2 regions of the Crossiella sp. NPDC003009 genome follow, and region 1 is predicted to be linked to the other one. Evidence: riboswitches for the same ligand, from Rfam matches in the RefSeq annotation. Region 1 holds a riboswitch; the other holds the start of a gene.
What was found. A riboswitch is a leader RNA that binds a small molecule or an ion and turns the genes downstream of it on or off. The one in region 1 is predicted to bind glycine.

Region 1 (3,394 bases):
GTGATGGACTCCATCTCCGTGGTGGCGTTCAGCTTCATCGTGCAGGAGCCCAGCGGGATCATGCTGCGGTCCAGGGCCACGTCCTTGTCGGAGAGGCCACGCAGGTAGCGCAGCAGCGCGGTCTCCGAGCGGTGGGTGTGGAACACCGGGTGGGTCAGGTAGTCGGAGGTGCGGACCAGCTCGGCCGGCAGCGCGTCGGCGGTCTCTGCGTCCAGCGCGTCGACCTCGCCGGTGACGCCGAAGGCCTGCCACACCAGGGCGAGGTGCTCGCGGGTGGTGGTCTCGTCGCAGGCGATGCCGACGTGGTCGTTGTCGGCGAAGCGCAGGTTGACGCCGAGGGCGCGGGCGTTCGCCACGACCTCGGCGGCGCGGCCCGGCACGTGCGCGAGCACGGTGTCGAAGAAGCGGTCGTGCTTGGTGTCCACGCCACCGGCGCGCAGGCCCGCGGCGAGCACCGCGGCCAGGCGGTGCACCCTGGTGGCGATGGCGCGCAGGCCGTCGGGGCCGTGGTAGACCGCGTACATCGCGGCGATCACCGCGAGCAGCACCTGGGCGGTGCAGATGTTGCTGGTCGCCTTCTCCCGGCGGATGTGCTGCTCACGGGTCTGCAGCGCGAGCCGGTAGGCCGGGTTGCCGTCGGCGTCCACGCTCACCCCGACCAGGCGGCCGGGCAGCTGCCGCTCCAGGCCGGAGCGCACCGCCATGAACCCGGCGTGCGGGCCGCCGAAGCCCATCGGCACACCGAAGCGCTGCGTGGTGCCCACCACCACGTCCGCGCCCCACTCCCCCGGCGGGGTCAGCAGGGTCAGCGCGAGCAGGTCGGCGGCCACCGCGACCTGGGCGCCGCGCTCGTGCGCCTGCTCCACCAGCGCCCGGTAGTCGCGGACCTCGCCGCCGGCGCCGGGGTAGGACAGCAGCACGCCGAAGAACTCGCCCTCGGGCAGGCCCTGCGCCAGGTCGGCGAGCACGATCTCGATGCCCAGCGGCTCGGCGCGGGTCTCGATCACCGCGATGGTCTGCGGCAGGCTGTCCGCGTCCACCACGAACCGCGGCGACTTGGCCTTGCCCGCCCGGCGCACCAGCGTCATGGCCTCGGCGGCCGCGGTGCCCTCGTCCAGCATGGAGGCGTTCGCGGTCTCCAGGCCGGTCAGGTCGGCGACCATGGTCTGGAAGTTGAGCAGCGCCTCCAGGCGGCCCTGCGAGATCTCCGGCTGGTACGGGGTGTAGGCGGTGTACCAGGCCGGGCTCTCCAGCACGTTCCGCTTGATCACCGGCGGGGTGATGGTGCCGTAGTAGCCGAGGCCGATCATCGGGGTGCGCAGCGTGTTCCGGTCGGCCAGCGCGCGCAGCTCGGCCAGCGCCTCGAACTCGGTGGCCGGCGCGGGCAGCGCGAGGGACAGCTCACCCTCGCGGATCACCCGGGGCACCGCCCGCTGGGCCAGCTCCTCCAGCGAGCCGACCCCGATGACGTCGAGCATCCGGGCCAGCTCAGCCGGCCGCGGACCGACGTGCCGGTCGGCGAAAGGAGTGCCGTGCTCCAGCGCGGCCAAGGGGATGCGATCGGGGTTCGGCTGGGTCATGCTCTCGCCTCCGGCGCCTAGGGGTGGGCATGCGGAACTGCCCTCCCCCTCTGTCCGTACCCGGTTTCCGGGCGCCTGAGAGCTTCACCCGGCCAGTGCGGCGCCGGACTTGCACCGTCGGCGGGTCCACGCGAACGCGGACCGCTTTCCAGAGGTGTCTGCCCACACGGTCCGCTTGGCCTGAGAGGTTCCGGGGAGGAGTTGCTCCTTCGGCGCCGGACCGATGGCTCCGGTCCGGGCTCTCCCGCGTGGGGATCACGACTACGCGCGAATCCTACCCCGCCTGAGTTAACCGGAAGTTTCCGACGTGCCCGAGAACACCAGGTCACCGGCCGTGGTCGCGAACGGACACAGGGCGTGGCCGGGCCGCCACCGCGCGCAGCCTGCCGGGATGCGCGCGGCGGCGGCGCGGGTCAGGAAGCCTGCTGGGCGCCGCAGGAACGCACCGCGCCGTCCGAGCTGACCAGGCACAGCCGGAACGCGGTCGGGCGGGCGCCCGGCCACGGGAAGCCGCGGGCCACCCGGTGCTCGCCGGCGCCGCAGGCCGGCGGCACGTTGACCGCGCCCCAGCCGCTGCCCGCGGTCCACTGGACCTGGTAGCAGTCCGCGCCCGCGGTGCTGAGCGTGCCCTCGAGCTTGTAGGTGCAACCGATGATCGGGTTGCACACCGTGTCCTTGGTGCCGGTGAACTTGCCCTGCTCGTGCCCGAAGCTGATCGGCGCGGGCGCGGCCTGGGCCAGCGGAGCGGAGACGCCGAAAGCGGCCAGGGCGAGCGCGGCCACAGTCAGCAGACGTCGAGTCATGGTGGAACCCCCAAGTGCGGGCGGCTGCTCCCTGGGCAGCCGTCAGCGGGAGCTTAAGCAGCGGCGAACGGCCGCTCCGAGGGGTTTCAGCCAGAACTGAACCAGGGTGTGTCCGCTGGGTCACGTCTGCGAGAGTCGTGATCGGTTTGGTCGCTGGCGGCGCGGCCGGGACGCCCTCATACCGGGCGTATCCGGGTGTTCCGGCCGTGCCGTCAGCGGCCAAACCGGCGCGGCTATCGCAGGCGTGACCCGGCGGACACACCCTAGGGGCAGAACTGGTTCAGCCGGTCTGCCGGTCGCGGCGCTTGCGGGCCAGCTCGTCGTCCTCGCCGGGCAGCAGCTCCACGCCGTCGGCCCGTTCGGCCGGGAACTCGTGGATGGTGCCGCTGATCTCGCGCATCGCCCCGCTGACCGCGATGCCGAACACGCCCTGACCGCCCTGCAGCAGGTCGACCACCTCCTCGGGGGAGGTGCACTCGTAGACCGTGGTGCCGTCGCTGAACAGCGTGATCCGGGCCAGGTCGCGCACGCCCCTGCGGCGCAGGTGGTCCACCGCGACCCGGATGTTCTGCAGCGAGACGCCGGTGTCGAGCAGCCGCTTGACCACCTTCAGGACCAGGATGTCCTTGAAGGAGTACAGGCGCTGGCTGCCGGAGCCGTGGGCACTCCTTATGGTCGGCGAGACCAGTCCGGTGCGGGCCCAGTAGTCCAGCTGGCGGTAGGTGATGCCGGCGATCTGGCAGGCCGCCGGGCCCCGATAGCCGACCAGCTCGTCCGGCAACGACAGGTCAGGGAACAAAGCACCCTGCTCGGGCGCGCCTCGATGGCTTGGCGCTTCCTCGACCACGCGTGCCTCCCCTCGGCCGACCCTCCGGTCGGCAACGGCGACCGCACGCCCGTGTCCCCACCGGCGTGTCGGTCCTGAGCAGGCGGCCGGGAAACTGGTTCTGCCCCGGCGCGATTGACTCGCCACCGACGGTAAGACGGGCCATCCCCCGGGTCAACGCGACG
Region 2 (3,394 bases), on a different contig from region 1:
CCGAGGCGATCATCTCCAGGGTGGACTGCTGGCGGCGGAGCTCGGCGCCCAGGACCTCGGCGATCTCCGGGTCGATCTGCGCGAGCGGAGTGTCCAAAGTGGACATGATCGGGTCTCCCTTTCAGCCTGCGGTCAGCTCGTCGTAGGCATCCGGCGTGAGCAGCTCTCCGTCCGAACCCGCGCGGTTGATCTTGATCAGCCACCCGGCTCCGAACGGGTCGGAGTTCAGCAATGCCGGATCCTCGGCCACCGCCTGGTTGACCTCGGTCACCGTTCCCGCGACCGGGGCCAGCAGGTCGCTGACCGATTTCGTCGACTCGATCTCACCGCACGCCTCTCCGGCGCTGACCACCGCCCCCACCTCGGGCAGCTGGACGAACACCACGTCGCCGAGCGCCTCGGCGGCGTAGGCGGTGATGCCCACGGTGGCCACCTCGCCCTCGGTGATCCACTCGTGGTCCTTGGTGTAGCTCAGTTCACGGGGCACAGACACAGCGGTATTGCCTTTCGCGGGGAAGTTTCGCAGGTCAGCGGGAGCGCTTGTAGAACGGGACGGCGACCACTTCTGCCGGTTCGGCGTTGCCGCGCACGTCCACGACCACCTCGGTGCCCGCGTCGGCGTGCGCGTGGTCGAGGTAGGCGAGCGCGATCGGGTGACCGAGGGTGGGGGAGGGCGCGCCGCTGGTGACCTCGCCCACCACGGTGCCGTCGGCGAGCTTGACCAGCTGCCCGGCCCGCGGACTGCGACGGCTCTTGCCGGCCAGCCCGACCAGCGCGCGGGTGGTGTGCGTGCGCGCCTCCAGCGCCGAGCGGCCGACGAAGTCGCCGAGCTTGTCGAAGCGGACTACCCGGCCCAGCCCCGCGTCGAAGGGGGTCACCCCGACGTGCAGCTCGTTGCCGTAGAGCGGCATGCCCGCCTCCAGTCGCAGGGTGTCCCGGCAGGCCAGCCCGGCGGGCTTGAGGCCGAGCGGCTCACCCGTCTCGGCGATCCGCTGCCAGACCGCACCGGCCAGTTCGGCGGCCACGTAGACCTCGAAGCCGTCCTCGCCGGTGTAGCCGGTGCGGGCCAGGAACACGTCATGCCCGGCGATCACCGCGGGGCGTCCGGCGTAGTACTTCAGGTCGGTGAGGTCCTGCCCGGTGACCGCGGTCACGATCTCCGCCGACGCCGGGCCCTGCACCGCGATCAGCGCGGTCTCCGCGGACCGGTCGAGGACCTCGGCGGCCAGGCCGTGCGCCCGCTCGCCGAGCAGCGCCCGCACCAGCACCGCGTTGGAGGCGTTGGCCACCACCAGGAACTTCCGCTCGGCCTGCCGGTAGACCACCAGGTCGTCCAGCACTCCACCGTTGGTGTGGCAGAGCATGGTGTACCGCGCCCGGCCGACCGCCAGCGAGCCGATCGCGCCGACCAGCGCGTAGTCCAGCACCCGCCCGGCCTCGGGACCGGTGACCTCGATCTCGCCCATGTGGCTGAGGTCGAACAGCCCGGCGGCCTCCCGGACCACCTTGTGCTCGGCCAGCTCACTGCTGTAGCGCAGCGGCATCGACCAGCCGGCGAAGTCGGTGAACTGGGCGCCCAGCGCGACGTGCTGGGCGTGCAGGGGGCTGCGGCGGGACGCGCCGAGTCCGGTCACGGGAGGCTCCTGGGGTCGAGGCGTCGACGGGCATGCGGACGCCGCTGGCGAGCCTCCCCGCTCTGTCATGGGACCTGAGAGCTTCCCCGCGCGAACACGGGTTGCACCGTGGGTGAGGTGGGCGAACCCACCTGCTTTCCAGAGTCGCCTCGCTCGAACGGTGACGTTGCCTGAGAGTTTCCGGGGAGAGGTTGCTCCTTCGGCGTCCCGTGCGTGCTGCGTGCCGGGATCTCTCCCGCCCGAGCTCAAACGGCCGATATGCGGTTGTGCCGCGAACCTTCCGGGACACCCCGTGGGTCTGTCAACCCCTGGGCAGCTCGACCTTGACCCGCAGCCCGCCGTCCGGCCGCCGGTGGGCCTGCACCGTGCCGCCGTGCGCGCGGGTGATCGAGTCCACGATGGACAGGCCCAGTCCGGCGCCTTCGCCCTTGTCGGTGCGGCCCTCGCCGCGCCGGAACGGCTCGAACAGCTGCGGGATCTGCTTCGCTGGCACCTTGGGGCCGGTGTTGGACACGGTGAGCCCGCCGAAGGCGTCGGTGCGCACCCACACCGTGCCGCCCTCGGCCAGGTTGTGCCGGATCGCGTTGGAGACCAGGTTGGCGACCAGCTGGGTGAGCAGCACCCGGTCCCCGGAGACGGTCGCCTCGGTGAGCCGCACCTGGAGCTCCACCTGCCTGCGCTCGGCCTCGGCCCGGTACTGCTCGACCGCCTCGCCGACCACCGCGTGCAGCTCCACCTCCGCGCGTTTCTCCAGGCCGCGGTCGCTGCGGGCGAGCACCAGCAGCCCGTCGATGAGCCGCTCGATCCGCCGGTTCGCGGTGAGCAGCTGCTCCCTGATCTCGGCCGCCTTCTCCGGGCTGGGGTTCCCGGCCAGCCCGATCTGCACCGCGGCCCGCTGCACCGCCAGCGGCGTGCGCAGCTCGTGCGAGGCGTTGGCCACGAACCGGCGCTGGCTGTCGAAGGAGGACTCCAGCCGGTCCAGCATCCGGTCGAAGGTCTCGGCCAGCTCGGTCAGCTCGTCCGGCGGGCCCTTCAGCGCCAGCCGCTCGTGCAGGTTGGTCGAGGACAGCCGCTGCGCGGTGGCGGTGATGGTGTGCAGCGGCCGCAGCACCCGGCCGGAGAGCCACCAGCCCGCGGCCACCGACAGCGCGGCCACGCCGACCAGGGACAGGATGGACACCAGCAGCAGGGTGTCCAGCGTGGTGGCCTCCACCGCCCTGGTCACCTCGCCCGCCGGCACGAAGCCCAGCGTGCCGTCCGGGTTGTACCCGCGGACCGCGACCGAGGACGGCACGGTGTCCATCGGCATGGCGCGGCCCATCGTGGTCGCCAGCCGGAACGAGAGCTGGTCGCGCACCAGCAGGTAGATCACGGTGAGCAGCACCGCGCCGCTACCAAGGAACAGCGCGCCGTACAGCGCGGTCAGCTTGACCCGGACGGTCAGCCGGGCTGGGCGCTCAGATGCGGTAGCCGGCACCGGGCACCGTCTCGATCACCGGCGGCTCGCCGAGCTTGGCGCGCAGCTTGGACATGGCCACCCGCACCGCGTTGGTGAACGGGTCCGCGTGCTCGTCCCAGGCCAGCTCCAGCAGCCGCTCCGAGCTGACCACCGCGCCCTGGGCGCGCAGCAGCACCGACAGCACCGCGAACTCCTTGGGGGACAGGTCGATCCGCCGCCCGTCCCGGCTGACCAGGCGGTTGGCGGTGTCCAGCCGGACGCCGTTGCGGCTGAGCACCGGCGGCAGCGCGGGCTGGCTGCG

Region 2: another riboswitch for glycine. It lies ahead of gcvT (glycine cleavage system aminomethyltransferase GcvT); the one in region 1 lies ahead of gcvP (aminomethyl-transferring glycine dehydrogenase).

What each region holds. Positions count from the first base shown of each region.
Region 1 is NZ_JBSFUA010000042.1:74,970-78,363, reverse strand. It holds gene gcvP (aminomethyl-transferring glycine dehydrogenase) at 1-1,580, opposite strand, end outside; glycine riboswitch at 1,624-1,737, opposite strand; glycine riboswitch at 1,738-1,837, opposite strand; gene ACWDY5_RS32395 (hypothetical protein) at 1,994-2,383, opposite strand; gene ACWDY5_RS32390 (MerR family transcriptional regulator) at 2,664-3,230, opposite strand.
Region 2 is NZ_JBSFUA010000004.1:242,365-245,758, forward strand. It holds gene glyA (serine hydroxymethyltransferase) at 1-106, opposite strand, end outside; gene gcvH (glycine cleavage system protein GcvH) at 122-493, opposite strand; gene gcvT (glycine cleavage system aminomethyltransferase GcvT) at 528-1,634, opposite strand; glycine riboswitch at 1,687-1,782, opposite strand; glycine riboswitch at 1,783-1,882, opposite strand; gene ACWDY5_RS07130 (sensor histidine kinase) at 1,936-3,111, opposite strand; gene ACWDY5_RS07135 (response regulator transcription factor) at 3,092-3,394, opposite strand, start outside.